3 regions of the Streptomyces sp. NPDC057617 genome follow, and region 1 is predicted to be linked to each of the others. Evidence: riboswitches for the same ligand, from Rfam matches in the RefSeq annotation. Region 1 holds a riboswitch; each other region holds the start of a gene.
What was found. Region 1 has a riboswitch for cyclic di-AMP ahead of ACFU9P_RS32605 (M23 family metallopeptidase). Riboswitches for the same ligand answer to the same signal wherever they lie in the genome.
Positions count from the first base shown of each region.

Region 2: linked by a shared signal. The riboswitch ahead of ACFU9P_RS03895 (peptidoglycan DD-metalloendopeptidase family protein) and the one ahead of ACFU9P_RS32605 (M23 family metallopeptidase) in region 1 are both predicted to bind cyclic di-AMP.
Region 3: linked by a shared signal. The riboswitch ahead of ACFU9P_RS23570 (C40 family peptidase) and the one ahead of ACFU9P_RS32605 (M23 family metallopeptidase) in region 1 are both predicted to bind cyclic di-AMP.

Region 1 covers NZ_JBHVGV010000019.1:25,743-37,582, reverse strand. Annotated here, with positions in the region: gene ACFU9P_RS32610 (PP2C family protein-serine/threonine phosphatase) at 92-1,252, shown strand; cyclic di-AMP (ydaO/yuaA leader) riboswitch at 1,609-1,763, shown strand; gene ACFU9P_RS32605 (M23 family metallopeptidase) at 1,775-2,809, shown strand; gene ACFU9P_RS32600 (PrsW family intramembrane metalloprotease) at 2,918-4,207, opposite strand; gene trmB (tRNA (guanosine(46)-N7)-methyltransferase TrmB) at 4,434-5,201, opposite strand; gene ACFU9P_RS32590 (pyridoxamine 5'-phosphate oxidase family protein) at 5,637-6,098, shown strand; gene ACFU9P_RS32585 (phosphotransferase) at 6,159-6,974, opposite strand; gene ACFU9P_RS32580 (ketopantoate reductase family protein) at 7,163-8,032, opposite strand; gene ACFU9P_RS32575 (TetR/AcrR family transcriptional regulator) at 8,103-8,732, shown strand; partial or broken gene ACFU9P_RS32570 (TetR family transcriptional regulator C-terminal domain-containing protein) at 8,924-9,220, opposite strand; partial or broken gene ACFU9P_RS32565 (DUF664 domain-containing protein) at 9,318-9,562, shown strand; gene ACFU9P_RS32560 (hypothetical protein) at 9,565-9,978, shown strand; gene ACFU9P_RS32555 (FAD-dependent monooxygenase) at 10,035-11,747, opposite strand.
Region 2 covers NZ_JBHVGV010000001.1:868,454-880,293, reverse strand. Annotated here, with positions in the region: gene ACFU9P_RS03900 (tyrosine-protein phosphatase) at 34-831, opposite strand; cyclic di-AMP (ydaO/yuaA leader) riboswitch at 1,260-1,453, shown strand; gene ACFU9P_RS03895 (peptidoglycan DD-metalloendopeptidase family protein) at 1,458-2,417, shown strand; gene ACFU9P_RS03890 (SGNH/GDSL hydrolase family protein) at 2,591-3,436, shown strand; gene ACFU9P_RS03885 (hypothetical protein) at 3,633-4,028, shown strand; gene ACFU9P_RS03880 (STM4011 family radical SAM protein) at 3,998-4,900, opposite strand; gene ACFU9P_RS03875 (STM4012 family radical SAM protein) at 4,972-6,396, opposite strand; gene ACFU9P_RS03870 (STM4013/SEN3800 family hydrolase) at 6,393-7,205, opposite strand; gene ACFU9P_RS03865 (STM4014 family protein) at 7,223-8,404, opposite strand; gene ACFU9P_RS03860 (STM4015 family protein) at 8,409-9,359, opposite strand; gene ACFU9P_RS03855 (hypothetical protein) at 9,520-9,858, shown strand; gene ACFU9P_RS03850 (DUF6745 domain-containing protein) at 9,951-10,961, shown strand; gene ACFU9P_RS03845 (carbohydrate kinase family protein) at 11,176-11,840, opposite strand, start outside.
Region 3 covers NZ_JBHVGV010000009.1:309,435-317,159, reverse strand. Annotated here, with positions in the region: gene ACFU9P_RS23600 (adenosylmethionine--8-amino-7-oxononanoate transaminase) at 1-1,167, opposite strand, end outside; gene bioB (biotin synthase BioB) at 1,160-2,350, opposite strand; gene ACFU9P_RS23590 (8-amino-7-oxononanoate synthase) at 2,495-3,667, shown strand; gene ACFU9P_RS23585 (DUF397 domain-containing protein) at 3,657-3,962, opposite strand; gene ACFU9P_RS23580 (helix-turn-helix domain-containing protein) at 3,971-4,825, opposite strand; gene ACFU9P_RS23575 (ATP-binding protein) at 5,088-5,519, shown strand; gene ACFU9P_RS23570 (C40 family peptidase) at 5,702-6,175, opposite strand; cyclic di-AMP (ydaO/yuaA leader) riboswitch at 6,179-6,371, opposite strand; gene ACFU9P_RS23565 (hypothetical protein) at 6,705-7,013, opposite strand; gene ACFU9P_RS23560 (ATP-dependent Clp protease proteolytic subunit) at 7,021-7,674, opposite strand.

The sequences.
Region 1 (11,840 bases):
ACCGTCCGTAGCCCTAGGCAGGTGACCACTGGTGGCGAAGGTGCGGAAGCTCACGGAGCGGCTGAGCGGCGGTGGCCGGCGTGCCGACGACATCGCCGGTCCCGTGTCGGGCGACGGCGTGCCGATTCCCACCGGACGGGTCCGTACCGGGCGGCGGCTGGTCCGCTTTCTCCCGGTGCTCGTGATCATCGGCGGAGTGGTCTTCGACTTCCTGACCCCGACGCGGGTCACGGCCGGCCCTCTCTACGCGGCCGCCCCGCTCGTCGCCGCCCCGTTCTATCCGATGCTCGGCACGCTGCTGGTCGCCGTCGCCTCACTCCTCGCCGAACTGGCCGTGCACATCTACGCCAAGTCGCTCATGTCGCTGGAGTCCCTCAGCGAGGTGCTGACCGTGGTGGTCGTCTCGCTCCTCGCGCTGTACATCAGCGGGGTGCTGCGCCGCAGCGGTCAGCGGCTCGCCTCCGCCCGCATCATCGCCGAGACCGCCCAGCGTGCGGTGCTGCCGAGACCCGCGGAACGGATCGGGGGGCTCCGTATCGCCGCGCGGTACGAAGCGGCGCAGGAGGGCGCGTTCATCGGCGGCGACCTCTTCGCCGTACAGGACACGCCGTACGGGGTACGTCTGGTGGTCGGGGATGTACGGGGGAAGGGGCTTGAGGCGGTCGAAGCGGTGGCGGTGGTCATCGGGTCGTTCCGGGAGGCCGCCGAGCAGGAGTCGTCGCTGGAGGGGGTCGCGCAGCGCCTGGAGCGCGCTCTCAGACGCGACGGGTCCCGGCGGGGCGGTCTTGACGCCTTCGAGGGGTTCACCACGGCCGTACTGGCGGAGATCCCGCACGACGGGGGAGTGGTACGGCTCGTCAACCGGGGCCATCCCGATCCGCTGCTGATGTGCGAGGACGGAGCCGTATGCATGCTGGAGACCCGGGACCCCGCGCTGCCGCTCGGGATGAGCGATCTGGGTGCCTGGCCGGACCGGGCGGAGCAGGCCATCTATCCGACGGGGGCGACGCTGCTCTTCTACACGGACGGGCTCACCGAGGCGCGCGATTCGCACGGGGTGTTCTACCTGCCGCGCGAGCGGCTCGACGGGCGGATCTTCCAGGGGCCCGACGAACTGCTCCAGGCGCTGATCGACGACGTACGGCGGCACACGGGCGGCAGCGGGAGCCAGGACGACATGGCGCTGCTGGCGGTGAACCGGCCGACGGAGGGGCAGCCGGAACGACGCAGGACCATGCCACTGGTTCCCTGACCAGGGTCCGTGGCGGCCGAGCGGCTTTGTGACGGCCCGCCGATCGGCCTTGTGACGGCCGAGCGGTACCTGTGACGGCCGAGCGGGACCGGGTCCGTGACGGGCGGCCGGGCCCGTGGCGGGCGTCGCCACCGTGTGTGATCGGTAGGTGCCACTCCGCATAACATTTGACATACCGTCAGGTATGCGGGGCGCACTGAAAGGCAGTCAGCTCGCCCGATTGCATGTGCATGTGCCCTGGTGTGTCCGATGCGAAGTTGTTAATGATCACCCGGAACGGCTTGGAATAAGGGCCCGGTCTCTATTAACGTTCGATAACGCAGCGCGGTCGTCCCAGCCGTCGCAAGAGATGGCACCGTGCGCACGCGCCGAATCCCGCAAGGGAACCGGGGAACCACCAATTGGGGTGAATCGGGAGTTCTTTGCTGCTCCGTGCAGCTCAGAGCCCCCGTAGGAGACCTTCCTGCTCCGAACCCGTCAGCTAACCCGGTAGGCGAGAAGGAAGGAAAGGAGTGCGCCTCAGTGGCGTCCAATCAGCCTGCCCCCACCGCCCCCTTCGAAACCTCCCCGTTCGGTGACGAGCCGGAGCGGGCCTGGGGAGAGTGGAACCCGACCGAGGAATCCGTACGGCCGGTACGCGGCAGGCACCGCGTCGGCAAGCAGCGCAACGGCTTCGCCCGTAGCTCCACGGTCCTCGGCGTCGGCGTCATAGCCGCGGTCGGCGCGGGCGGCATGGCCACCGCGCAGGACAAGCCCGCGGTCTCCATATCCCTGCCGGACGCCATCACGGACAACCTCCCCGACGCCACCTCCCTGCCGGGCATGGGATCGCTGGCCGGCGACACCGACACCGAGCCCGACCTGCTGGCCAGCGCGCCCCTCACCACCGCCGGGATGACGACGGCGGACGCCGAGCAGGGCGCCACCGACGCCGGCGAGGCCCTGCGGGCCCGGATCCTCCAGCAGGCCGAGCAGCAGCAGAACGAGGCCGACGCCGCCGAGAAGGCGGCCGCGGAGCGCGCGGCGGCCGAGCAGGCCGCGGCCCTGGCGAAGAAGCAGCAGACCGAGGCCGAGAAGAAGGCCGAAGAGGCGCGGAAGAAGGCCGAGGCGGAGGCCAAGGCCAAGGCGGAGGCGGAGCGCCTCGCGAAGCTGGCCGCCAGCTTCACCCTCCCGACCTCCTCGTACACGATCACCTCCACCTTCGGCCAGTCCGGCTCCATGTGGTCCTCCGGCTACCACACCGGACTGGACTTCGCCGCCCCGACGGGCACGCCCATCAAGGCCGTGCACAGCGGCACGATCACCTCGGCCGGCTGGTCGGGCTCGTACGGCTACCGCACGATCCTGGAGCTGGACGACGGTACGGAGCTGTGGTTCTGCCACCAGTCCTCGATGACCGTCACCGCCGGGCAGAAGGTCACCACCGGCGAGACCATCGGGCGGGTCGGCGCGACCGGCAATGTGACCGGGCCGCATCTGCACCTCGAAGTGCACACCCCGGACGGCACGGGCATCGACCCGATGAGCTGGCTGGCCGACAAGGGCCTGACTCCCTGACGTCTCTCACCGGTCTGACGCTCCTCACCGGTCCTGACGCTTCTCACCCATGAGGGCGCTCAGTGCGCTCATGGGTGAGGGCGTTCAGTTCTGGCGGGCTGAGGGTGTTCAGTACTGGCGGTACGGGTTGTAGCCGTCGTAGTCGATGTACGGCGGCGGCACCCGTACCCGTCCTGTGGCCCGCGCGGCGAAGGTCAGCGCGGGCCCTGCCGTACCCCCACGGGCCCACAGCCGGTCCAGCAGCTCACGCTCGCGCCCCGCGAAGTCCGGCCCCGCCGTGCCGCGCCGTGCGCGGTGGCGCAGAAACGCCAGGGTCGTCGCGGACGCCTCGTACTCCACCACCGCTCTGGCCGCCTGCGGTCCGAACGTGCGGTGTGCGAAATCGCGCGCCATGGTGCGCGCCCGCATCGAGGACAGCGCCTGGGGCGCGGCCGGAGGCAGCCAGCCGGCCTCGGCGTACGCGGGCAGCTCGGCCGCGACCGTCCGCAGCCCGCGCTGTCTGCTCCATATCGCCAGCCAGGTCACCAGACCGAAGACCGGGACCATGAACAGCCCGTACACCGCGTAGAAGCCGTACGGGCCGAAGAGCGACGACGAGCCGTTCCACAGCGCGTGCAGGCCCATCGCCAGCGCCAGCCCGAGCGACGGCAGGGCGAACCTGCGTATTCGCCGGCGGCGCGGGGCCATCGCCGCCAGTCCGAAGCCGATGCCCGTGAGCACGGTGAAGAGCGGGTGCGCGAACGGCGACAGCACCACCCGTACGAAGAAGGTCGCGGCCGTGACGGAGGCCAGGCCCGCGCTCCCCATGCTCCGGTCCTCGCCGAAGGCGCTGCCGAGATACAGGATGTTCTCGGTGAAGGCGAAGCCGGTGGCGGTGAAGGCCGCGAACACGATCCCGTCGACCAGCCCGGTGAAGTCCCGCCTGCGGAACAGGAACAGCAGCAGGACCGCCGCGGCCTTGGCGCTCTCCTCGACGACCGGGGCTATCACCGTCGCTCCGAGGGACTGCGCGCCGGCCGGGTCCGCGGTGGCGGTCGCTATCCACTGGGTCGCGAAGGTGTTGGCGATGATCGCGACGAGCGCGGCCGCGAAGGCGCCCCAGGCGAAGGAGAACAGGAGATTCCGCCAGGGGCCCGGATCGACCCCGTCCAGCCAGCGGAACGCCGCCATCAGCAGCGGTACGGGCAGGACGGCGAGCCCGAGTCCGACCAGAAAGCCTTCCGTGCCGGTCTGGTCGCGCACCAGCGCCAGGATCACCAGTCCGCAGAGCGCGAGCAGCGTGATCACGGCCGCCGCCCGCACCGCCCGTCGGCGCCAGAACGCACGGCGCGGCCGAAAACGCCCGGGGGCAGGCTCGGGACCGGCGGCCCCCGGTCCTTCGGGCCGCTGCGAGGGCACGTGGACAGGGATCGCCGGACCCGGTTCGAGCCGCTGCTGCGAGAGTTCCGACACCCGATGACAGTAGCGAGCGGCACTGACAACGGCGATGGTGCCTGTGCGGCTACCGGCGGTTACGCGGGGTCGGGGGCGCGTACGGGCGCTCCGGTACGGCGAGACTTCCGCGGCCCGGGGGCCGGGTCGGCGTTGCGTACGGGCGAGACTCCCGCGGCCTCGGCAACCGCCGTTACGCGGGCTGCGCGGGCTCCGCGGGCGGCAGTTCCCGTACGCGGCGGAACAGCAGGTCGTGGACGACATGGCCCTTGTCGAGGCCCTGGCCCTCGAAGCGGGTCAGCGGCCGGAAGGCCGGCCGTGGCGCGTATCCGCCATCCCGCTGGGTGTTCTCGAAGCCGGGGTGGGCCGTCAGTTCCGCGAGCATCTGCTCGGCGTACGGTTCCCAGTCGGTCGCGCAGTGCAGCACGGCTCCCGGCTTCAGCCGCCCCGCCGCCAGGGTGAGGAACTCCGGCTGGATCAGCCGCCGCTTGTGGTGCCGCTTCTTGGGCCAGGGGTCCGGGAAGTAGACGCGTAGCCCGTCCAGCGACTCCGGCGGCAGCATCTCCCTGAGCAGGATGATCGCGTCGCCGTTGGCGACCCGGACATTGGTCAGCCCGTTCTCCTCCGCGAGCCGCAGAAGGTTTCCCTGGCCGGGGGTGTGCACGTCGACCGCGAGGATTCCGGTGCCGGGATCGTCGGCGGCCATCCGCGCGGTCGCCTCGCCCATTCCGAAGCCGATCTCCAGGACGACCGGCAGCCCGCCGAACAGCTCGCTCGGATTCAGCACCCGCTGCCCGTCGATGTCCAGGCCCCAGACGGCCCACAGCCGGCGCAGCGCGTCGGCCTGGCCCGGGGTCACCCGGCTGCGGCGCGGCTGGAAGCTGCGGATCCGGCGCTCGAAGTGGGAGCCCGCGGGGTCGGCGGCGGGCCCGGTGCCGCCGGGGAACATCCGGCTCATCATCCGGTCCCCGGCCCGCCCGCCCGCACTGCCGCCACCGACGCCGTTGGCCGTACCGACGCCACTGGTCCCGCCGGCGCCGTTGGCCGTATCGGCGCCGTCGGTCCCTCCGGCCATGCCTCGCTCAACAGACTCGGTCGCCTCGGCCATCTCAGTCATCCCGGTCTTCTCGCGTTCGCCCACAACGCACCGATTCTACGGAGCGCCCACGGAAGCCCCCGCCGCACCCGTTCACACCCCGCCTCTTCACACCCCGCCCGTCTGCCAGTGTCCCTCGCCGAGGCGCCGCCCGGCCCACCCGTCGGCCACTCCGGGCACCGAAGTTGGTCGTCCCGAGCCATGAGCTGCCCGAGCCATGAGCTGAGGGGTTCATCGGTCGCGGGGAGTAGGTCCTGCGCCTCAGGCGCGCTTCGCGCCTGCTGGCTAGGGTCGGTCCTCATGGAGTCCACGGGGATCGTTCGTCGCCGGACGGCGGAGCGTGTGCGCGATGTTCTGGAGCGGCTCGTTGCCGAGCGGGATGTATGGGTGTCGACGGCTCATCCTGATCACGGGCCGCACCAGGTGCCGCTGTGGTTCTTGTGGGACGGGCGGGCGGTGTGGATGTGTACCGGCGCCGCTTCCGTGACTGCGCGCAACGTCCGCGCGGAGCCGCGCGTGCGCCTGGCGCTGCCGGACACCTTCGACGTGGTGCTTCTCCAGGGTGAGGCGGAGTGCTTCCCGGACCAGGAGGTGCCCGGAGGCGCGGCGGAGGCGTTCACCGGCAAGTTCGGGTGGGACCCACGCGTGGAAGAGGGTTCCTTTCTGTACGTACGAGTGGTCCCGAAGACTGTGCGCGCTTGGCGCGGCGAGCCGGAACTGCGCGGGAGAGTCATCATGCGCGACGGGATGTGGCTGGAATAACGGCCGTCCCTCACCGACACGCCTCTCCCGGATCACGATCTACAGCCATCTTTGGGCCGGTCAGTCCAGCAGCGCGGTCGTGAACATCTCATGGTGGGCCGTAAGCCACTCCTGGATGCGGTCCCACCGTTGCCATCCACCGCGCTCGGCCAGCGCCTGTGTGTAGACGGGATCGCCACCGGTCACTCGGTCGGCGACGAAGGCCCGGCAGGATGCGGTGGCCTGTTCGATGATGCCGGGTAGTTCCGCCCGCTCCTGCGGGGAGAGGCCGTAGCCGTCGGCGAGGAGTCGCAGTCGCGTCGAGACATCCAGCCCGGCGGGGTAGAGGGGGGCCGCGGACGTGGGATCGAGCATGGGGACCCAGTAGCGGGCCGTCATGGCGACATCCCACAGTGGCCGTCCGGGCGCTGCCAGGTCGAAATCGATCAGGGCCGTGGCGCGGCCGTCGCGGAAGACGACGTTTTCCAGGCACACGTCGTTGTGGCACAGCATCGTTCCTCCCTCCGGGTCGGCCAGAGCCCGCGGCCACGCGGCGCGGGTGTCCACAGCGATGGCCACGCTGGCGTCGTGCAGGCGACGCAGCAGGCTTCCCACCGAACTGAGAGCGGTCTCCGTCATCACCCAGCGGGGAAACGGCGGCAGGGCGACGTCGCCGGGGATGTAGGTCAGCTGTTCGCGGCCGTCCGCGGTGAGCCGGACCGGGGTCGGAGCCGCATCGAAGCCGTGCTCTTTGAGTGCGAGGAGATGGGCGTGGAGGGCGCGCGCAGTAGGCGGGGCCGGGCGTTCGACGAGGGAACCGCGGCGGAAGACCGCGCCCCCGTTCACCATGCCGCCGGCCAGTGCTTCGCCGTGTGCCGCCTCGTCCTCAGCTGTCATGCCGATCACGCTACCGACAGGTCGGCGGTCGTTGGGCCGGCTCCGAAATGCGCTTCGAACTCGGTGGCTCAGCTGGGTCATGAGGTCGGCAGTTGCCGTCCGTGGAGCCGGCGGAGGTGGGGGCGAGGACTGAGAACTGTGGGACTGGCGGTGGTGTCCGTGGTGAGGTTTTCGCCGTCCTGGGTCGCTCAGCGGGATCCCGCAGGGGTACGGAGTTGTTCGGCCAGTTGCTTGAGTTCGGCCGCCGTGGCAGGCGAGGGGTCGTTGAGTCCGCTGTGCACGGCCGTCGGGCTCTTCAGGAAGCGCCGGAGCACGGCCACAAGGAGCCCTTGCGGCAGAGCCCGCAACGCGGCGAACGCGCGGGGTACCGGCGGCGTCTCCATCGCGGCGAGGTTCTGCCGCATGAGGTGGAGCATGCCGCGGACCGCGTCCGGGGCGTCGGCCAGCGCTACCGGGCCGCCCGCCGCGTGTACCGCCTGGCCGAGCGGGACCTCGAACGCGGCGTGCGTCCTGAGCCAGGCGTCCATCTGCGGCTCGGCCCTGGCGTTGATCCCGGCGGTACGGAACGTCTCCACGATCCGTACCAGTCGCGGGGTGGTACGGCCGTCGGGCTCGCCGATCGGCATCGCGACCCGGCGGGTGATGAAATTGGTCTTGCGGTAGCGGACCACGTCGCCGTCCATCGTGCCGCCAGTGTTGGGGAAGCCGAGCAGCACCCGCTCGTGGCCGATCACCGTACCCAGCGTCTCCGGGCCGGCTGCCCAGTTGAGCAGGAACAGCACGTCGCCTTGGACACCAGCGAGTGATTCCAGCACCGCATCCACCTGGTGGGTGCGGACGAAGACGGTGATCAGGTCGTACCCGCCGTCCGGGTGCTCGGTCACCGGTATCGGCACCTGCCTGACAGGGCCGTCTTCCTCGGCGAGCTGCACTCCCTGCCGGCGCAGGGCGGTCAGGCGCTCGCCCCGGGCGAGGAGCGAGACGTCGTGGCCGGCCTCGTGCATGCGGGCGGCGAACAGGCTGCCGCAGACCCCGGCGCCGTACACGAGCAGCTTCATGGCAGTCCTCTTTCACACGTTCGTTTGATTCATACGTTCGTTTCATTCAAACATATGTAGAGTCCCTCGTGTGGCGACCCCAGACACCCGCACCCAGATCCTCGACGCGGCCGAGCACCTCTTCGCCGAGCACGGGTACCGCGGCACCTCGGTCCGCGCGATCACCAAACTCGCCGGAGCGAACCTGGCCGCCGTCGGCTACCACTTCGGCTCGAAGGCGGAGCTGATGGCGGCGGTCGCCCGCCGCGTGGTCGAGCCCATCACCGCTGCCCAGTGCGCCGGGCTCGACACATTGCTTGCCCGGACCCCCGACCCGCCGGTCAGCGAACTGGTGGAGGCATTCGCGGGGCCGCTGTTCGACGAGATGCCGGCCGGCGACGAGGGCGGCGCCCGGACGTCCCGGCTGATCGTGACGATCCTCAGCGACCCGGCCGAGGAGGCACGCAGCTGGACCGGCCCGGCCGAGGACTCGGTCCGCGAACGCTACTTCGCAGCCTTCGCACGCGTACTGCCCGGCCTTTCCCCGGAGGAGCTGTGGTTCCGGATGCGGGGGATCTTTGCCGTGACGGCCGTCGACCGCCTCCAGGTCCACCAGCAGCCCTCCCCCGGCTGCGCGTCCCCGGTAGCGGGCGAGGCGGCCCGGCGATGGGCGATCACGTTCCTGACGGCAGCGATGAGCGCGCCACCGCCCCGGACCTGACGACCCAAGACAGACGCCGGTGGCTGCCCGGAACGAACGGCCGACCGCCAAGGCACGGGCCCAAGTTCCGCTTCGCCAAGCCGGAGACCTGGCCTGAGCCCGCGGTCACCACCCGCACCGGCCCGGGTCCGCCGAACGTTTCGGAACCTCCGCCAGCGCATGCCCTGCCCCGCCAGAGCAATGGCACCAAGTCAGTTCTCGCGGGCCGGACTGCGCCCGGGTGTGAGGCGTTTCTGCCCCTCGGGCATGGGCAGGACCGCCAGTGCGGTGTTTGCGATGTCCCGCAGCGTCTCCGGGTCCAGGCCGGCCTTGCCTACCGCCTCGATACCTCGGACCACCGTCAGCAGCAGTGCCGCCAACCGCTCCGGATCCGCAGCGCCATCGATGTCGCCGTGACGCTGGGCGGCGCTGATCTCCGTCCGCAGCAGGGTCAGCAGTGCCGTCATGGTCTCGGCCGACCGTCCGGCGACCGTCGGATCGTGCTGGGCCGTCGTTCGTCACCGGCGCCGAACTCTTCGCCGACGGCGGCTACACCCGGGCCTGAAGCACGGCCGGTGGTGCGCATCCGGTTCCCCCGAAGCGATGGGGCGCACTCCCGGCCGCGCGTGTGCGTCGTACGAGGCCCAGTGCGCCGGGAGCAACGAGATCGTGGCCGCGGCCTCTTTGGATGACGTCGGCCGCCACCCCGGCTGCCGCTCCGGCAACGCCAACCTCCGCTGGATGCCCATCCATCTCGTCGATGAGACCAGCTCGTCGATGAGACCAGACGGCACGCGGGGCATGCGGACATCGTGAGGGAGCTGCTTGACGGGGCGAAGGGGTACTACTAGGCGTGTGCCTGCTGGCGGTGGCGGTGGCGCCGACCAGGCTCCTGGCGGTGCAGTACGCGGTGCTCGCCGCCGCCGTCGCCGTCGCCGCGCGCAGCTGCGAGTACCGGGTGGAGTTCGGGCGGGTGGCGGCCGAACCGGCGAGCCAGGGCGTGCGTCCGCCCTGTGTGGTGACCGGTAGGGAGGCCGTCCGTATCGCCGTCCGCGCGGGCTGCGCGTCCCGGCAGGCCGGCGGCCACGACGCCGGCATCACCCCGGCGGCCTCGTGGCCGCCGCCCGTGAACGCCCGGTGGCCGTCGTGGTGGCGGGCGGGGACGGACCGCCGGAGTACGCCAGGGGCCGGCGGCTCCGGCACCTGCCTGACCTGCGCGACTGCCGTGCCTACCTGGGTCCCTTCCGCCCTGCCGGGCGGGACTTGACGGCCGTTTTCTCGACGAGATGCCTCGTACGGAATCACCTGACTCGCAGGCGTCCGTCAGGCCGTCGACGCGCGGGCGAGTACCGCGTCCATGACGCGTACTACATCGGTGACATCCTGTGGCCCGTCCTGCCAGCGCGCCGCCACATGACCATCCGGCCGCACAAGGACGGCTCCTCCCGGCCTCTCGGCATCGCCGATCCGCAATTCGTAGAGCTCGGCCAACGCCTCAGGTCCCATGAGACCCAGATAGTCGTCCGCACGCAGCCCACCTGTCGGTTCGAGCCCGTGCACGCCGAACGTCCGGACCGGAACGCGGGCCGCGTCTTCTACGTCTTCCGCCCACTTCGCCGCGGGTCCGGCGAACGCCAGGCTCCAGTGCCCGTCGAAGAGCTGGACCGACGACCACGAGTCACCATGGGCGTCTCGCAGGAGTACATGCGGCGCGCGAGCCCCGGGACGCGCGGTGACGTTGTACTGAGTGACCGTGGAGTCCCGTCGCGGGCTTCCGTCGTCGACCAGCGCGTCGCTGCGGTAGACATACCCGAACTGCTGTCCCAGCGACTGGAACTCCTCATGCAAGTCATGCAGTCCGGAAGCCACGGCCGCTCGCAGGCCGCCGCCCTCGGGGCTCGCGAGCAGCGCCAGGAAGTCCGGGGACGCCATCGCCCGCGCGGCTTCCTGCTGCCGTCGGGCGTTGACCATGCTCTGCGTCGCGTTGTGAACGGCGACCGGACGGCGCTCGGCCTCGTACGTGTCGAGCAGCTTCTCGCCCGCCTGCCCGTTGAGGACCGCGGTCAGCTTCCAGGCGAGATTGTGCGCGTCCTGAATCCCGCTGTTCATGCCCATTCCCCCTGCGGGCGGGAAGGTGTGGGCGGCGTCGCCGACCAGAAACACCGGGCCGTTCCGGAGCTGGTCGGCGACGCCCATGCCCACTGTCCAGGTGAGGGTGGAGCGGATGTCGGGTTCGATGTCCGGGACACCGAGAGCGGCACGCAGGAGCGCGCGACACCTGGTTGCCGGGTAGTCGTCGGCCGACTCCCCGGCACTCATCTCGACGCTGTACACCCATCTGGTGCGACCGTCGAGGGAGATGAAGATGCCCTGGGTCGCGACATTGTGGATGAACCACAGGATGAACGGCCGGCTCCGCACCTGGCTCGTGAGGTCGGCGTGGAAGTAGATGTTCAACCGGCGCCCGAGCGGAGTGGCTCGGGGCATCTCGATTCCGGTCAGGTCCCGGAGCCAACTGCCGGCCCCGTCCGCTGCGATGAGGAACCGCGCGGACATACTGCTCGTCCTCCCCTGCGTGTCACGCGCGCCGACCGTCACATCGTCCTCGGACACATCGATATCGGTGACCTCGTGGCCGAATTCGACACTGACGGTGGGCAGCGCGCGGACCGCCGCCAACAACCGAGCCTCGATCCTGTCCTGCGGACAGTTGCACAGCCGCTCGGTCGAATACAACGCGGTCGCGTCCTCGTCGATGTCCAGTCTGCCGAACTCCTCACCGGACAGCTCGGTCAGCACACCGAAGGACGTCGCCAATTCGGGTGCGAGGCCGTCCTCGCGCACATCGTCGGCCACGCCCCAGCTTCGGAACAGCTCCATCGTCCGCGCGTTGAGAACGTGTGCGCGTGGCTGGTCCGAGGGCGTACGGCGGCGTTCGAGGAGCCGCACCCGGACGCCGGCCTTTCCGAGCTGAAGTGCTGACGCCAGTCCGCTCGGACCCGCTCCCACCACTACGACGTCACTGGTGTCGATCATGAAATTCCTTTCTTCGGCACAATCGGTATTCAGGGCACTGGAAACTTGTCCGTGAATTCCGAAGCATTCCGCGACTCTTCGTCGGAGCGGCTG
Region 2 (11,840 bases), on a different contig from region 1:
AGTGGATTCAGTCGACCCAGCTGATCCAGTGATCTAGTCGAGAAGGCGGGTGCGCAGCCGTTCACGTGTCTCGGGTGAGACTCCCAGCCCCTCGGCGAGATACGCCTCGGTGCCGCCCCAGGTCTTCTCGATCGTCTCGAAGGCCGTGGCGAGATACTCGGCGCGCGCGTCGAAGAGCGGACTGAGCAGCTCCATCACCTCGCCCGACATCCCTTCGGGGGCGTTGTCGCTGCGCCGGACCGGATACCTGCGGTGCGGGTCGTTCGACTTCAGATAGTCGGCCTCGATCGCCTCGGGCTCCACCCCGACCGCGAGCAGGGCCACCGCGATGGAGAGACCGGCCCGGTCCTTGCCCGCCGCGCAGTGCATCAGCGCGGGCATGCTGTCCTCGGCCAGGGCGTGCAGGACCCGGCTGTGCTCGGCCGTACGGTCCGTGATGATCGAACGGTACGAGCCGGTCATCCGGGCCGCGGCCCTGCCGTCCGCGAGGAGCGAGCGGAGCTGGTCGAGATCGCCGTCCCTGACCATCCGCCAGAACTCGGCGCCGTCGGCCGGGTCGGTGAGCGGGATGTTCACATTCCGTACCCCGGGCAGCTCCACATCCGCGCCGTCGAGCTTCAGATCGGCGGCATTGCGGAAGTCGAAGATCGTGTGGAGGCCCAGGGAGGCGAGAAAGGCCGCGTCGGCCGCGGTGGCGTTGGCGAGATGTCCGCTGCGGAAGAGTCTTCCCGTCCTTATCCGCCTGCCGTCCGTGGTGGGCAGCCCGCCGACATCACGGAAGTTGCGCACGCCGGCCAGCTCGGGCTCTGTCGACGGGACCTGCTGCGTCACGGCCTGCTCCTCCGTGTCCGATGCCGGCGCGGCTCGCCGGCAATGTCGACCTCTGACCCTACGACATCTGTTCCCAGGGCAATCAGTTCGACTGTCGGGATTCAGGCGGGACTATTCGGACATTGCATGCCACACTGCTCGGCCGTGAATATCGGTCAAATATTGATCTGTCCGTATTGGGTGATTCTGTATGGCCTGTCCTGTTCACGGATGAGATGGGAACCCGTCCGTGAGCAGGATCATATCCGTGACGTTCCGTGGCGGCTCTCCGTACCGGATCTCCCCGTCCGGAGCGGGAATTGGCGGCCTCGGTCCACACAGGGTGACCGGTAATGCCGGGATAAATGCGAGGAAGTTCAGAAGAAGTTCAGTCGGGGGAATAGAAATGCTTGTTCCGCTCGTCCGGCTCGCTTAAATTCACCCTCACTCCGAGTGGAACGCCGAATCCTGCCGCCGCTCGGAATTCGCATCCGACCAGCACCGCGTGGCAGGAGCGGGGGAACCAGGTAGTACGCCGCTCCGGAAACTCCGGAACGGCTCGGGGTGAAGTCGCGCACCATACGCGACCGGGCATCTCCAGTCCGAACCCGACAGCTCACCTCGCAGGCGCCGGAGAGGAATTCGCCATGCCCGCGAAGGGTAAGCACCGCCGTCCCAAGGCCAACAACCCGGTATCGCGCGGATTCATAGCCGCCGGCACCGGCGGAGCCGCCATCGCACTTCCGCTCATAGGCGCCACCGGCGCCCACGCCGCCGAGAAGGCCGCGCCCGCCGCCGCGCCCCAGGCCGCCCCCGAGCACCAGCTCTCCGCGGAGCAGTCCGCGCATTCCACCGCGAAGAAGGCCGCCGACAAGAAGTCCCGCCACAAGACGCGGATCTACACCGTGGTCGCGGGCGACTATCTGTCCAAGATCGCCACCGAACAGCATGTCCACGGCGGCTGGCGGACGCTGTACGCGGACAACCGCAAGGCCGTGGGTCCCGACCCGTCGCTGATCCACCCCGGGCTGAAGCTGACCATCAAGGCCAGGGGCGGGCACCACGCCAAGCCCGAGGCCCCGGCGAAGCCGTCCGACTCCTCCGACAGCGGTTCCTCGGACCCGTCCACCACCACGCCGGCGGACGACAATTCCGGATCGGCGCCCGCGCCCTCGGACTCGCCGGACCAGAGCAGCGGCTCCGGCTTCACCGCGCCCGTCGACGACGCCCAGATCGGCACTCCGTACCACGCGTCCGGCAGTTCCTGGGCCAGCGGCTACCACACCGGTGTGGACTTCCTCGTTCCCTCGGGCACCGAGGTGAAGGCGGTCGGCGCGGGTACGGTCGTGACGGCGGACTGGGGCGGCTCGTACGGCAACGAGGTCGTCATCCAGCACAGCGACGGTCACTACTCGCAGTACGCCCATCTGTCCTCCATCTCCGTCTCCGAGGGCGACACGGTCAGCGAGGGCCAGCAGATCGGCCTCTCCGGTGCCACCGGCAATGTCACCGGTCCGCACCTGCACTTCGAGATCCGTACCGGACCGGACTACGGTTCGGACATCGACCCGCTGGCGTACCTCCGCGACCAGGGTGTCGACATCTGAGCGGCGAAGTCGTAGCTTCTTCCTCTGCCCGGCGCTTCTGTGCCGGGCAGAGGCCGTTGGGCCGTCGGGCCTATTCCCGGTTGGCCGAAAATTGACCGATGGCATATCTCACCAGCCGTCAAGCCCTCCCTACGGTCGCGTAGGCCACATCTGCGGGTGAAAGATATGCTGCTGTGGCAGACGATTCGAGATCAAGAAGAAGAGGCGTATTCGGGTCGTACACGTCGTACACGGCGGTCGGTGACAGCTTCACGGAGGGCGTGGGCGATCCGGGACCCGACGGACGGTATGTCGGCTGGGCGGACCGGCTGGCGGTGCTGCTGGCCGACCGGCTGGCGGACGGGGCGGCGTTCTCCGGGGACGCGCCGGACACCGTGCACGGGGACTTCCGGTACGCGAATCTCGCCGTACGCGGCCGGCTCCTGGACCAGATCGTCGACGAGCAGCTCCCCCGGGCGAAGGAACTCGCCCCCGACCTGGTGACCTTCTGCGCGGGCGGCAATGACATCATCCGGCCCGGCACCGACCCGGACGATGTGGCCGAGCGCTTCGAGAGGGCCGTCGCCGATCTCACCGGGGCCGTCGGCACGGTCATGGTGACGACCGGCTTCGACACCCGGGGCGTTCCCGTACTCCGGCATCTGCGCGGCAAGATCGCCACGTACACCGCTCATGTACGGGCCATCGCCGACCGCTACGACTGTCCGGTGCTCGATCTCTGGTCCCTCAAGTCCGTCCAGGACAGGCGGGCTTGGGACGACGACCGGCTGCATCTGTCGCCCGAGGGGCACACCCGGGTCGCACTGCGTGCCGCGCAGGTGCTCGGTCTCGACGTACCCGCCGATCCGGACCAGGCGTGGCCGCCGCAGCCGCCGCGCGGCGCGTTCGAGGTGCGGCGGGACGACATCAACTGGGCACGCGAGTATCTGGTGCCCTGGATCGGACGCCGACTGCGCGGGGAGTCCTCGGGTGACCATGTGGAGGCCAAGCGTCCGGATCTGCTGCCGCTGAGGCAGTGACGGCGGAGTCAGGGGGATGACGTCGGATTTGACCCCGAGTTCCGGTTCGGAATGATTTTCACTCATCAGGATGGACCGGGCGGCGTTGGCGCATGGGCCGCTCCCGCCATGGCGATAACCGAGCCGAAGGGGCCCTCCGGCGCGGCGTCGGCCGGGGGAGAGTCCGACAACGGCGCTGTGGGTTCAGGGGGTTCCGATGGCGGACAACGGCAGTGCGAGGCTTGCGGCGGGGGCGGTCACCTTCGTCACCGCCAATGAGGATCGCGACCACGACACCGGGATCAATATTTCGGTGAGGACACCGGACGGCGTGGAGGCCGCCTCCATCTCCGTGCCGTTCGGCCAGTTCAAGGACGGGACGACGGCGGGGCCCTACCCCCTCGATGTGCTCACGGAGACCACGAAGGACGGACTCTCCAACGGGACCGCGACGGTCACCATCCATCCCAACGGGGACGACACCTGGCGGTTCGACATGCGGCTGAGGCTGCGGTTCACCGACAACACGCATCTCTCGGTCAGCGCCGAGAACATCGAGCTGAACGACGACCGGAACACCACTCAGATCTCACTCGGGGGCCCGCCGAACTGAGACCGGCCCGGGGTATGGGGGATCCGCTCCGGGGCGCTTGGGATCCGTTCCAGTACTCCGCCCGCGAAGACGTCGTACAACGGCAGTGTCTCCAGATGCACATAGCCGATATGGCAGTCGCACATCATCAGGGGGCACGGCCGGGGTGCGAGCGCCTGGCGGTACGAACCGTCGTACAGGTTGCCCAGTTCGGTACGGACGAAGTGGCAGCGCCGTACGGTCCCCTCGCCGTCCACCGAGATCACCGACTCGCCGGTGCGGCAGGGCAGTCCGGCCGAGGGATGGGGGCGGCGGCTGTACGGGAAGAGGGGGTCGAGATCCGTCCACCGGGCGGCCTCCTCGTCCGTATAGCCGTGCCCCTCGGCCGCGTTGATCCAGAGGTAGATGTGCGCGGGCAGTTCGGCGCGCAGCCTGCGGGCGAGCTCCAGATGGTCGGGGAGGCCGACGACGCCCACGCTGAACCGGACGGAACGGTCCGCCAGCTCATGGCACTTGGTGAGGAAGCGGTCGTACGGAGTCTGGCCCGGGTGGTAGGTGCACCACAGCGCCAGCTTCTCCGGGTCCGCACCGGCCAGCCAGTCGGTGCGGAAGCTGAGGTTCGTCTGGATGGCCACCCGGCGGACCTGCGGCAGATGCGACAGCTTGGTGAGGGCACGCCGGTACCAGGAGCGGACCAGCCCCTCGCCCCAGGGGGTGAACAGCACGGACAGCCGGTCGTTCCGCTGCTCCGACACCCACGCGGCGAACCGCTCCAGCGCCTCCCGGTCGGCGCGGAGCTGCTCACGGCTGTCGCGCCGCTTGGCGAACGGGCAGTACGGACAGTCGTAGTCGCAGGAGGCGAGGGGACCGCGGTAGAGGATGGTCAGGTCCATGGGGGCCTCGGGCGGCTCGGGGGCCGTCGGCCGTATGACATGCAGGGGCTTTTCGGGGTCCACGGGGCGGCTCACTTCACTTCGTACTCGGCCATCGCGGCCCGTACGGCGGGGGAGAAGAGCGCGGGGCCCAGGGCGTCCGAGTACGCGAGACCTTCCGGCGAGAGCCGCAGCAGCCCGGGGTCCGCGCCGGTGTCCAGCCAGCCGAGATCCGCGAACCTGTCCAGCTCGGCCGGGAAGTCCTCGGCGGGTGCCGTGCCGAACCGTTCGCGGTAGTCGGCCATGTCCATGCCCTGGGCCTGGAGGAGCGACTGGAGCAGATGGCGGCGCCGTGCCTCGTCCGCGTCGATCCGGCGGCCGACCTCCGCGCGGGAGAAGTCCTCCGTCGCCGTATAGGTGTCGATGATGGTCCGTATCTGGCGCATGTCGACCGCGTAGTCGAAGGAGTAGTGGAGCCCCGAGGTGTACGAACGGGCCCCGCAGCCCAGACCGATCATGCCGTCGGTCTGGCACGCGTAGTCATCGGTCCGCGGGGAGCGGTCGGCCGAAGCGCTGTTGGCCGGGGCGCTGTTGGCCCACGTGCCGTCGGCCCGGCTGCCGGAGAGGCTGTCCGGGCGGCTGAACATCCGCATGGACACCTGCTCGTACCCTTCGGCGAGCAGCAGGTCACGGCCCTGCCGGTAGAGACTCAGCCGCTGTGCGTCCCACGCGGCGTCGCCGCCCGCGCCGAGCCGGTCGAGACCGGTGAGCGGCCGTATGTAAAGGGGGTAGAGATACAGCTCCTCGGGCCGCCAGGCGAGCGCCGCGTCCAGCGATTGTCGCCAGGTCCGCTCGGTCTGGCCGTCGATGCCGTAGATCAGATCGATGTTGAGGACCGGGATCCGGGCGTCGCGGATGCGGCCGAGCGCGGCCTCGACCTCGGCGCGGCGCTGCGGGCGTACGGCGGCGCGCGCCTCCGCGTCGACGAAGCTCTGGACGCCGATGCTCAGCCGGGTGGTGCCTCGGTCGGCGAGTACGGCCAGCCGGTCGGCGGTCGCCGTCGCGGGGGAGGTCTCCACGGAGAGCGGGACGGACCGCAGATCGGCGCCCATCCGCTTCTCGGCGATGTCGCACAGCCGGTCCAGCTCCCCGGCGTCGAGGAAGGTGGGGGTGCCCCCGCCGAAGGCCGCGGCCGCGAACCGTACCGGCTCGGCGCCTCCCTGACCGGGACCGGTGAGCGCGTCGCGTACGGCGGTCGCCTGCCGGTCGAGCGCGTCGAGATAGCGGGTTGTCAGCTCGTCGGGGGCGCCGATCCGGGTGAAGAGATTGCAGAAGCCGCAGCGGACCTCGCAGAACGGTATGTGCAGATAGAGGGAGAGGGCGTCCTTGCGCTCACCGGCCCACAGCTCACGCAGAGCGGGCCGGTCGGGCAGGGGACGGTAGGCCGTCTTGTGCGGATAGGCGTAGACGTAACTCTCGTACGGGCGTGGCGCGGTGACGCCGGTGGTGCTGCTCATGGGGTGCCCCCGTGCTCCAGGAAGAAATGGGCGTACGGCACGGTCCAGACGGCCTCATGTCCCAGCCGGTGTCCGGTCCAGCCGTCGTCGCCATAGGTCGTGCCATGGTCGGAACAGACGATCGTGAAGCAGCGGCGGCGGCTGCTCGCGGCGGCGAACAGCCGACCGATGTGCCGGTCGACATATTCGAGAGCGGCGGCGTGCGAGGCCCAGGAGTCGCCCGCTTCCCGGGTGGCACCGGGCAGATGGAACCAGTTGGGCTGATGCAATGCCGACACATTGACGAAGAGGAACAGCCGTCGGTCGGGCTCCAGGCCGGCGACGACTTTCTCCGCGCGGGCGATCTGCGCTTCGAAGGACTCGGGGGAGGTCACCCCGAACTCCGGCTCCCAGTGGCTCTCCTGGAACAGCCCGGGCAGTACGGAGCCGAGTGCGCCGCGCCGATTGAAGAAGCCGACCCCGCCGACGCACACCGTGTGATAGCCGGCCGCCGCAAGGCCCGAGACCAGATCGGGGGTGTCGAAGACAAACGTCCGGTCGGCCGTGGTCTCGCTGCCCCCGAAGCGCGCCGCGAACAGGCGGGGATGGCTGCCCGGTACGGCGGGGGTGGGCAGAAACCCGGCGAAGATCGCCTGGTGCGAGGCATAGGTGAAGCTGCCGGGCGCGTGCCGCTTCTCCCAGCGCCCGCCCGGGAGATGGCGGGCGAGACGCGGGATCCGGCCCGCCGAGGCGAGTTCCCGCGCGACATCGAAGCGCAGGGTGTCGAGGGTGACGAGCAGCAGATCGTCCCGCCCCACCACCTCGTTCATATCGGGGATCGCGGCGGTCATCTCAGCCGCGTCTCAGATGTGGGCATGGTCGTTTCTCGGTCATTTCTCTCCTTGGCCGTCCGGTGTGCCGTCCGGGGTCCCGTACGGGCGGGCAAGGCGGCGAGCTGGGCCGCGTAGGTGTCCAGGCCCTCGGCGCCACGGCCCGCCAGTCCGGTGAGACCGGGCAGCAGATCGCCGAAGGCGTTGACCTCGCAGACCGCGAACCGCCGCCACCCCCGGGCGGGCAGCAGATCGACGCCGACACAGTGAGTGTCCGGGAAACAGGCCGCCGCCTCCTCGCAGACGGCGAGGGCCGAGGCCCAGCTTCCGCCCGCCGCTCGAATCGCGGCGCGGGCCGCGTCGAGATCCCCTCGCTGCCCGCCGAGATGCAGATTGGTCATGGGGGAGGCGCTCGTCCGCAGGACGGCGTGGGTGGCGCGGCCCGCGACGACCACCACCCGCAGATCCGCCGACCGGCCCTCCTGTGCCGCCTTGGGCACCCACTGCTCGATATGCAGCCCGTCGGGCGCGAGGGTGTCCACGATCGCGGCCACCTCGCGCTCGGTCGTATAACGGCGCACCCGCAGCGAGTTGAACAGCCGGCCCGCGCTGTCGCGCTCGACGGAGGTGGTGGCGCGCACCCGCCCGGGACCTGCCGTCTCGACGGCCAGGACCCCGGACGCCGACGACCCGTGGGCGAGCTTGACGAACGCCCGGCGCAGTCCCGCTCCGGCCATCAGGGACCGTATGTCGTCCCAGCCGGACACGGCCGGGGCAGCCGGGCCCGAGGTGGGCGAGACGGGGACCGGCACCCCCGCTTCGTCCAGCAGCCCATGGCAGAGCCGTTTGTCGAAGAGGACCGCCAACTCGCCCGGCGCGTCGAGCAGTTCGGCCCCGGCGGCGGAGGCGGTCCGGGCCACCTCCCGTGCGGCGGCCATGAACCGCTCGTACCAGCGCCCGCTGCCCTCGACCCTGGTGGGGTCGTCCGTACCGCGCAGGAGCAGGTCCACCTCGGGGTCCTCGCCGGGCGAGTCGATCCGTACGGTCTCCCCGGCCCCGAACTCCGCCCGGCCGCGCAGCACATCGAGCCAGGCCACCTCGCGGGCGGCTGGCAGCCCGGCGGCCCGCACGGCGTCCTGGAACAGGGACATGCGGCGGTTGCCGGGATTCCCTACGACGGCCAGGGTCAGGGGCGGCATCGGATCACTCCGAGACCGCGATGTACCGGAAGTCCGGAACGTCCTCGACCCAGTCGATGTCCCCCTGTTCGGCAACGACCTCGACGCCGGACGCGCCGAGCGTGGCGAGGACGCGCTCGCGCATCGTCTCGCCCATGTAGTTGTGCTGCAGATCGAGCTTCTTGAGATGGGTGAGCGGCTGGCCCGAGAGCAGTGCCTCGACGCCTTCGTCGCCGAGGGTGCCCATCGACAGATCGAGGACCTCAAGGCCCGCGACGACCGGGGCGCTCGCCATCGCGACGGCTATCTCGTCCTGTATCTCGCTGTTGCGCAGAGCGAGATGGCGGAGCTTGGGGAGGCGTGAACCCGCCAGGATCGGTGCCAGGTCGCCCACTTCGCTGTTCGCGCCGTAATTGTCGGCACCGAGCCAGATGTCGAGATGCTCCAGCGCCGGCAGGTCGCTCGCGCCGACGGCCCGCACCACCTCGGCGTCCAGACCGCCCGTCTCGATGATGAGCGAACGCAGCCGCTCATGGCGGAAGGGGGTGAAGCGCAGCTCCTGGCCGCCCCGGACGCCGAATTCGAGCAGCTCCGGGAAGGCGTCGAGCAGCGGGTTCACCTCGCCCTGGTTGATCCAGGAGATCTCGCACTCCTCCACGACGATGTCGCCGAGGAACAGCGCGCGCAGCGCGGGCAGCCGGTCGCGCGCCTCCACCAGGGCAGATATCACTCCCTCCGGGCCCGACTCGTACGAATCGCTCCAGGAACCCACGATCAGCGCCCTGACCTCGGTGCTGTCCACGGCCTCGGTGAAGCGGGCGAAGGCCTCCTCCCACTGCTCCGTCGAGTCGTACGCCTCGACAGCGATCCGCCAGGCCACGGAGGCCGGGGCCGGAAGCTCCGCCTTCGCGCCGGCGGAGGGGAAGTCGAACGCGGGCAGGCCGTACAGCTCCTGCAAATGGTTCGAAATGGTCATGGCGGATGCTCCAGACACCGGTGACGTAGATCGGCTGATGTGGAGCAGTTCTACCAAGCGGCACTGACAACGCCGGTCGCCGGGGCGGGATTGTCAGACCCCCCGTCTAGCGTCGTTCTCAGGTTCGGCGCACTCGGCGCCGCCGGTGGAGGGGAGAGCCATGTTCCGGCAGGGAGATGTACTGATCATGCCCGTCGCGGAGGAGTCGGTGCCGTCTCATCTCATGGACGCGGGGCGGGTGTCGGGCGAGCCGCGGGACGCGCGGGGGCGGCTGGTCCTGGCGCTCGGCGAGGTCACCGGCCATGCCCACGCGGTGACCGGACCCGGCCGGCTGATCCGTGAGCCGGGCGGCGCGGCCGGGCCGATGTATCTCCATCTCCCGGACGGCGGGCGGGTGGTGCACGAGGAGCACGCGGCGATACCGCTGCCCAAGGGGTGGTTCCGGGTGGTGCGCCAGCGGGAGTACCTGCCGGGCGCGGTGCGTGTGGTCGCGGACTGAGCGGACCGCCCGGGGCGGTGTCGGTGCCGCCGCGGATACGGGCGCGGGTGTGCGGAGCAGGGACAGGAACGACAGGGGACGGGGAATCGGACATGAGTGGAATGGACACGTGGCGGGCCGTCGCGGCGGCCACGGGGGAGACGGACCGGCCGGCGGCCGAGCGCGGGGTACGGCTCGCCTACCGCAGGGCGGGCCTCGAAGAGCCCGAGCGGATCATCTGGGCCGGATCGCCGCTGGCCGGGGCGGAGCTGGCACGGTCGCTCGACGACGCGGGGCGGTCGGTGCGCGACGAGGTGCGCACCCATCCCTGGGCCGAGGAGCGGCGCAGGCTGCACGACGCGCTGGGACCGGCGGGCTGGGCCGAGCACTGGAGCGCCACCGGCGCACAGCTCTGGGACACCGGCCGGGCGCTCGCGGAGCGGATAAGGACCGGGGTGGTGGAGGCACTCATCGGCGAGCCGGCCAAGCCCGCGGAGGCGGCCGGGATCCGTGCGGTGCTGCTCGACGCGGTGCTCGGACAGCACGACGCGGCCTGGCTCGCGGCTTTCGACGGCCGCAGTGAGCGCCTTGAGGGACTCGCCGAGGTAGCGCGGCACGCGGGCTGGTGGTGGCCGTACGAACGCGCGGTGGTGATATGCGAACGCCCCGCGGAACTTCACCGCGACGAGGCGGGCAGGCTCGACCGCGGCGACGGCCCGGCGCTGGCCTACCCGGACGGCTTCGCGCTGTACGCCTGGCGTGGAATGCCGGTTCCCGCCGGGTTCCTGAGCGAGCTGGCGTCCCTCACCCCGGAGCGGATCCGCGACGAGGCCAACGCCGAGCTGCGCCGGGTGATGCTGGAGTACTACGGCTACGACCGCTATCTGAGCGAGTCGGGGGCGCGGCCCGTCCACCGGGACGAGACGGGTGTGCTGTGGCGGATCGCGCTCGACGGGGACGAGGACATAGCGATGGTCGAGGTGGTCAACTCCACTCCGGAGCCGGACGGTACGTACCGTACGTACTGGCTGCGGGTCCCGCCCACGACCAGGACGGCGAAGCAGGGTGTCGCCTGGACGTTCGGACTCGAAGTGGGGGAGTACGAGCCGATACGCCAGACCTGAGCAGTGCCCCGGCCCGCCGGGCGGGCGGGGCGACCGGGCCGGGGCAGGAGCGGGCACGAGCGCCGGCGGGCCCCGGACTTCTCAGCCCGGAGCCCGGCGCGGCGGATCGCTCAGGCCCGGTCGGCCAGGCCAGGACCGCTCCGGGCCCGCACCGCCCGGGCCCGCACCGCCCGGGCCCGGACTGCTCAGGTCTCGACAGTCCGGGCAGGAGCGCTTACTTGCGGAGGGTCTTGAGCTTGCTGGTGTCCAGGGCCTCCGGGCCGATCAGCGCCTCGTTGCCCCCGCTCGTACAGGCGTAGGCACCCGCCACCGCGCCCATCCGGGCGCAGGCTTCGAGGTCCAGTCCGGCCAGCCGTCCGTACAGGAAACCGCAGACGTACGCGTCGCCCGCACCGTTGGAGTCCACCACCGGCGCGGGCGGGATGGTCGCGGGGACCGGGCGCGGGGTGCGGCTGCCCTGACGGGTCATCAGATACGAGCCGCCCGCGCCGGCCGTCGCGATCACCGCTTCGGCCCGGCCCTCGCGCAGGATCTCCCGCATCACCGAGGCGATCCGCTCACCGGCCCCGGCCGCGCTGAGGAACACCAGATCGGACCGGAGGGCGAACTCCCTTTGGTAGTCGCTGAGTCCGTCCCAGTCGTGCAGATCGGTCGAGGCGGGGACCCCGAGCGACTCGATGTCGTCGTAGAGAAAACGAGCGAAGTTGGTGATCGACAGATGGACATGCCGGGCTCGCCGGAGGTGGGGCAGGTAGAAGTCGCGCGGCATCCGCAGATCTGCCGGGTCCCGGCCGTCGTAGAACGACATCCGGCGGCCCGTCTTCTCCACCAGATTGACCGCGCGCCGGGTGCCCGCGGGGGAGATCAGCACCTCGAAGT
Region 3 (7,725 bases), on a different contig from region 1:
CACCGCTGCCCGGGTCGCTGCCGCCATGTCCACCTCATGGTCGAGCTGGACGACGCCGATCGCGCCGAGCACCCGTACATCCCGTACACCCGGCAGGGACGCGGCCTCCGCCAGCCCGTCGCGCAGACCGGTCCCGATCCGTTTGACCTCCTGCTCCCAGTCCTGGCCGAGCAGCAGCTCGACCGAGGCGAGGGCGACGGCCGCGGCCAGCGGATTGCCCATGAAGGTCGGCCCGTGCGCCAGTACGGGCACCTCGCCCCGCGAGATGCCCTCGGCCACCCGCGCGGTGCAGAGCGTCGCCGCCATGGTGAGATAACCGCCGGTCAGCGCCTTGCCCAGACACATCACATCGGGGGAGACGGCTGCTTGATCCGCCGCGAAGAGCGTGCCCGTACGCCCGAAACCGGTCGCGATCTCGTCAAAGATCAGCAGCACCCCGTGTGCGTCGCACGCCTCCCGGAGCACTCGCAGATAGCGCGGGGAGTGGAAGCGCATCCCGCCCGCGCCCTGGACCACCGGCTCGACGACGACCGCCGCCAACTCGTCCGCGTGGCGCGCGATCAGCGCGCGCAGCCCGTCCGCGTAACTCTCCTCGTACTCCGCCGGCGGCGCGTCCGCGAAGATCTGCCGCGGCAGCACCCCCGACCACAGCCCGTGCATACCGCCCTCGGGGTCGCACACCGACATGGGCTGCCAGGTGTCACCGTGGTAGCCGCCCCGCCAGGTCAGCAGCCGCTGCTTCTCGGGTCGTCGCAGCGAGCGCCAGTACTGGAGGCACATCTTCACCGCGACCTCGACCGCCACCGAGCCCGAGTCGGCCAGGAACACATGGCGCAGCGGCTCGGGAGTGATGTCGACCAGCAGGGCGGCGAGCCGTACGGCGGGCTCATGGGTGAGCCCGCCGAACATCACATGGCTCATCCGGTCGAGCTGTCCGCGCGCCGCCGCGTTGAGTTCGGGGTGGTTGTAGCCGTGGACCGCGGACCACCAGGAGGCCATGCCGTCGACCAACTCGCGCTGTCCGTGGGCGGGTTGGGCGAGCCGTAGCCGTACCCCCGACGCGGACTCCACGACCAGCGGCTCCGTGCGCCCCGGCATGGGACCGTACGGATGCCAGACATGGGCCCGGTCGAGGGCCAGCAGTTCGGCGGTGGACAGGTCAGGCATTGGGCGCCAGATCCGTCCCGGCACCCCGGCGGCGTACGGCGACCAGATCCGTACGGGCACCGGACGCCGGGCCGGCACCGGACGCCGGGCCCGTGCCGGACGCGGCGGCCGTACGGTCCTCGGAGGCAAGCGGCCCTTCAGCGGCCGGGGACTCGCCGCACGGCCCGCACCCGCCGTCCGCCCGGTGCTCCGGCAACGTCGTGGTGTCCGCGCCCTCCACCTCGAAGCCCGCGTCCGCGATCATCTCCAGGTCCGCCCTGCCCTCCTGGCCCTCGCTGGTGAGATAGTCGCCGAGGAAGATCGAGTTGACGAGATGCAGCGCGAGCGGCTGCATCGAGCGCAGATGCACCTCGCGCCCGCCCGCCAGCCTGACCTCCACATCCGGGCAGACGAACCGGGTCATCGCCAGAATCCGCAGACACCGCTGCGGGGTGAGGTTCCACTCCTCGGCGAGCGGCGTCCCCTCGAACGGGATCAGGAAGTTGACCGGCACCGAGTCCGGGTCGAGCGCGCGCAGCGAGAAGACCACATCGACCAGGTCCGCGTCGCTCTCGCCCATCCCGGCGATCAGCCCGGAACAGGCCGACAGACCCGCCGACTGCGCCTGCCGCACGGTGTCCACCCGGTCGGCGTAGGTGTGGGTGGTGGTGATGTCGCCGTACGTCCCCTCGGAGGTGTTGAGGTTGTGGTTGTACGCGTCGGCCCCCGCCGCGCGCAGCCGCTCCGCCTGACCCTCCGACAGCAGCCCCAGACAGGCGCACACTTCGACGCCCTCGTTCTGCTCCTTGATCGCCTCGATGGTCTGCGAGACCCGGTCCACATCACGGTCCGTCGGCCCGCGCCCGCTCGCCACCAGACAGACCCGCTTCGCCCCGCCCGCCACTCCGGCCGCCGCCGCCTTCGACGCCTCGTCGGGCTTCAGCCAGGTGTACTTGAGGATGTCCGCCTTCGAACCGAGCCGCTGCGAGCAGTACGAGCAGTCCTCGGGGCAGAGACCGGACTTCAGGTTCACCAGATAGTTGAGCTTCACCCGCCGCCCGAACCACTGCCGCCGCACCTTCCCGGCCGCGGCCACCACTTCGAGCAGATCGTCGTCGGAGGTCGCCAGTACGGCGAGCGCTTCTTCGCGGGTCGGCAGCTCGCGCCGCAAGCCCTTCTCCACCAGCGTGTTCAGCAGGTCCATGGTGCCGATCCTGGCCTACACGAGCACCCCGAAGCCAGGGAGGAACCCGACAACACCGCCGGAACGAAGTGTGTGCATGGCCACATCCTGACCCGGTCCCCACGCGGTTAAAGTCTGTGCGCACCCTACAAAAGGACCGCATCCATGGCGCAGGATCCGTTCGACTGGACCGACGACGAGGCGCGCCGCCGCGAGCGGGCGGGCCTGGTCCGTACGCTCAGGCCGCGCCCGGCCGAGTCGGACCTGCTGGATCTGGCGAGCAACGACTATCTGGGGCTGGCCCGCCATCCGGCGGTGACCGGCGCGGCGGCTGAGGCGGCGCGCCGCTGGGGCGCGGGGTCCACCGGCTCCCGGCTGGTCACCGGCAGCACGGAGCTGCACGCCGAACTGGAGCGTGAACTCGCCGAATTCTGCGGCTTCGAGGCTGCCCTCGTCCTCTCCTCCGGCTACGCAGCCAATCTCGCCGCCCTCACAGCCCTCACCTCGCGCGGCTCCCTGCTCGTCTCCGACGCGGGCAACCACGCCTCGATCGTGGACGGCTGCCGGCTCTCGCGCGCCGAGACCGTGGTCGTGCCGCACGCGGAGCCCGAGGCCGTACGCAAGACCCTCGAAGCGCACCCGGGGCGGCGCTCGCTGGTGGTCAGCGACGCGGTGTTCTCGGTGGACGGCGACGCCGCGCCGCTCGCGGAACTGGCCGCGCTCTGCCACGGAGGGGGAGCCGCGCTGCTCATCGACGACGCGCACGGACTGGGGGTGCTCGGCGAGGGCGGCCGGGGCTCGGCGCACGCCGCGGGCATCGCGGGCGCGACGGGACTGGCCGTCACCCTGACGCTCTCCAAGTCCCTGGGCAGCCAGGGCGGCGCGGTCCTCGGTCCGGCCCGGGTCATCGAGCATCTCGTCAACGCCGCCAGGACGTTCATCTTCGACACCGGGCTCGCGCCGGCGGCCGTGGGCGGCGCGCTGGAGAGTCTGCGGCTGCTGCGCGCGGAGCCCGGCAGGGCGGACCGGGCTCGCGACGTGGCCCGGACGCTGCACCGGCGGCTGACCGGGGCGGGTCTCAGCACCGCGCCGCCGGACGCGGCGGTCGTGTCCGTACGGGCACCGTCCCCGGAGGCCGCCCTGCGGTGGGCCGCCGACTGCCGCGCCGGGGGACTCGCCGTGGGCTGTTTCCGCCCGCCGTCGGTGCCGGACGGGATCTCCAGGATCAGGCTCACCGCGCGCGCCGATCTGACGGAGGAGCAGATCGGCGCGGCGGTACGGACGGTCACGGCGACCGCACCCGAGGGCGCGGCCGGCGCCCCGCCGGTCAGTGCGTGAAGCTCTCCTCGCGCAGCGCGGAGACGAAGGACGTCCACGCGGCTGCCGAGAACGACAGATGCGGCCGGGTCACGTTCTTGGAGTCCCGTACGGCGAGGACGTCCGCGGCGGTACGGGCGGACTCGACGCAGTTGTTCGCCCCGGTGCTGCGGCTGCTGCGCCGCCAGACGGCGTCCGCGGCCAGGGGCGGCAGGGGGGACGCCGGACAGGCCGGGGAGGCCGTTGATGGGGTGGGGGATGTGCGGGGGGTGGAGGATGGAGTCTGGACAGGGGGCTGTGCGAGGTAAGCGGACATGATGCTCCCTACACGCCGTCACCGATCCCGGCGATGAGATCCAATGATTCTTCGGGCGGGAGGGCATGCGCCTGCATCGTACGGAACGCGGCGCAGTACGCCTCAAGGTCTTCTTTCCGTTCCAGATAGAGGCTATTCGTCAAATGGTCGAGAACGACCAAATCCAGATCAGCAATATGCGGGAATGAGAAGACAACGAAAGGCCCGCTGAGTCCGACATAGCCGCCCCCGGTGAACGGAAGCACCTGGAGACAGACCTGCGGCAGCGCCGCCAGCTCGGACAGCCGGCGGAGCTGACCCCGCATCACCCCGGGACCGCCCACCTCGCGCCGGAGCACCGCCTCGTCGAGTACGGCGTGCAGTTCGAGCGGCGCCGCGGAGTGCAGCACCTCCTGGCGGGCGAGCCGTACCTCCACCAGGGAGTCGACGGTCGAGGCCGGCAGGCCGTCCAGCGCGGCGCGGGTGACGGCACGCGCGTAGTCCGGCGTCTGGAGCAGTCCCGGCACCACCGAGGTCTCCAGCGTACGGGCCGAGGAGGCCTGGGACTCCAGGCTGATGAAGTCCCGGTACCGGGGCGGGATCACCCCGCCGTACGCCTTCCACCACCCCGGGCCGTTGTCCGAGATCCCCGCCAACGCGCCCAGCAGCGCCCGCAGTTGCGGATCGGCGATGCCCAGCGCGTCCAGCAGCGCCGCCAAATCCTCGTCCTTCACCCCGCTGACACCGGTCTCGATCCGGCTCACCTTCGACTGGTGCCAGCCCAGCAGCCGCGCCGTCTCGCCACTGGTGAGCCCCGCCCGCTGGCGCAGCCTGCGCAATTCCTCCCCGAGCCTGCGCCGGCGTACCGCCGGAATATGCCGCATGAGTAATTCCCTTCCCCGAACCGCTCCGGTAAGCGTCTCGTACACGCCAAGGGCGCCGCGGCGGAGAAGTTATCTTTTCGCCGCCCAAATACGGTCTCGCGTAGCAGAGTTCACCACTTTGAGCGACAGATATATGCAGATCTCGGTGGATCGGCGGTGTGAACGGCAGGATGAGTGGCACGCTGAGCACAGTCCGAGGCCGTCCGCGCAGTCATCCGCACTGCGCCGGAGTCAGGTCCGGCGGGAAAGGGACGGCGTCGCCATGGCAGACCATCAGGAAGCATCCATCACGCTGCCGAGCGATCCCGCGTCGGTACCGGCGGCCCGAAGATATGTCGCCGACCTGCTGACCGAGTGGGGTCTGCCGGGGGAGGCCGAGACGGCCGACGCGGTACGGCTGATCGTCTCGGAGCTGGCGACCAATGCCGTGCAGCATACCTTCGGTCAGTCGCCCACCTTCACGGTGGAGATCGTGCTCGACCGGGACGAACAGCTCAGGGTGGGGGTGACGGACAGTCATCCGCGCTGGCCGCAGCGGCTGCCCGCGGCCGTGCAGCAGGACAATGGGCGCGGCATGGTGATCGTCCGCTCGCTGACGGCGGAGGGCGGCGGACAGGTGACGGTGACACCGACCGCGGAGGGCGGCAAAACGGTCTGGATCGCACTGCCCTGGACGGTGCCGGTCCAGAGCTGATCCGTTCCGGGTTTCCGTACGGTCTTCCTCGTACGGTTCTGAACTCGGCGGTTCTGATCTGAACTCGACGGTTCTGAAGTCGACCGTCCTGGGTTCGAACGGTCCTGGGTTCGTACGGCATTGCGGGGGACTCCCCGGACCGGCCGGGCGCGCACCGGCCGGTCCGGGCATGTCGTGCCCGGTCAGTTCACCCGGCCGTACAGGACGCTCCGGGACCAGATGCGTTCGAGCCGTACGAGCGCACCGGTCTTCGGCGAGTGCCAGATTTTCCCGCGTCCGGCGTAGATGCCGACGTGGTAGACGTAGCCTCCCGAGTGGAAGAACACCAGGTCGCCCTTGCGCCGGTGGGAGGCCGAGATATGGCGCGTCTTGTTGTACTGCTGGTGAGCGGTGCGCGGGAGCTTCTTGCCGGCCTTCTTGAACGAGTAGAGCGTCAGGCCCGAGCAGTCGAAGCGGTGGGGCCCGGTGGCACCCCACTGATAGGGGGAACCCTCCTTGGAAGCGGCCACCCGGAGCGCTTTGGCCGCGCGTGTGGCGGCCTGGGCCTCGGGTGTGGCGCCGGGCGCCAGTATCGTGCCGCCGACCGCCGCGATCGTGAGGACCGACACGGCACCGGCCCGGGACAACAGTGACGGGACATTTGTCTGCGCATTCATCGCGCAACCCTTCGTCAGCCGCCTGTGAAGGATGACCTGTCGGGTTCGGACAGGCGAAGATGCCCGGCCGCGTCAGCGGCTTCACCCCAAGAGACGGCCTCGTAACGAACTGCGTGGCCGTCCCGTACTGCTCGGGTCCTCCACTCCTGCCGATCCACTCCTGTCGACCAGTCATCCGGAACGGCGGCAGGACTCGGCGTCCGCCCGGACCGCCCCGCCGTGGATGGCGGGGGCTTGTCGTCCCAGGGATCTTGGCGCGTAATCAGATGAATTCCGAGGAGAAACGACGCTATGTGAAGTTCGTCACGCCTGTTCCATATGGGTGGCGGAGCGGTGTGTCGTTCCGGGGCCCGGGACCGCGATGAGTGCCGTACCTGCAGGCAGTCGGGGTGTGCTTCGCGCGTCCGGCCGCCGTGCGCAACTTGACTCCCCTCGCGCGTCCCGCCGCGCCGTACGTCGTACGGGCCAAGCGTTCCCGTACGGACGCCCTCCATACGGGAACGGACGGGGGGTCATGGCGTGTCGGGGCTCATCCGGTGGCTTCGGGGGGCAGCGCCACGCGCCCGGCGCGCCGCTCGCCGTCCAGGACCCGCAGTGCGCGGGCCAGGGTCGCGCTGTGCAGCTCGGTCTCGCCCCGCATGTGCATCGCCGTCAGGGCGTCCCGCAGGGCCATGGCCTGGGCGGGCAGCGCCTGCGCCGCCCGCAGCGCGCTGTAGGTGTCTGCGCCGCGCGCCGGGTTGATCCGCCCCAGCAGATCGACGACCTGGAGGAAGCTGTCGACGAAGTCCCCCTCGGCGCGGGTCAGGGCGGGCAGCGGCGGAAGTTCCGGGGGCAGCATCGGCGCGTCACCGCCTGCCGGGAGAACCGAAGGGGTGGGCCGTGGCCAGGGACTTCTTGCGGTTCTGGACCACATGATCGACCAGACCGTACGCCTTGGCGTCGGCCGCGGTGAAGATCCGGTCCCGCTCGATGTCCTCGGCGACCTGCCGCTCGCTCCGGCCGGTGTGGCGCCCGAGCAGCGACGCGAGCAGGGCCCGCAGCCGCAGCAGCTCCTCCGCCTGGATCACCAGATCCGACGGCTGCCCCATGACCGGCTCCTCGATCGCGGGCTGCTGTACGACAACACGCGCGCCCGGCAGCGCCATCCGCTTACCGGGCGTGCCGGCCGCCAGCAGAAGGGCGGCGGTGGAGGCGGCCTGGCCGAGGCAGGTCGTCTCCACGTCGCAGGTGACGAGCTGCATCGTGTCGTAGATCGCGGACATGGCGCTGAGCGAGCCGCCCGGGGAGTTGATGTAGAGGCAGATGTCCCGGTCGGGCGCGGCGTATTCGAGATGCAGGAACTGCGCGATCACATCGTTGGCGGCGGTGTCGTCGACTGCGGTGCCGAGGAAGATGATCCGCTCGTCCAGGAGCTTGGAGTACGGATCGAGCGTGCGGAACCCGCCGGCGGTGCGCTCGGTGAACTCGGGCAGGACATAGCGGGCCGAAGGACGGTTCATCGCATACCTCTCCTCGTAGCTGTGGCCATGTAAAAAATGTACAGGACGTAC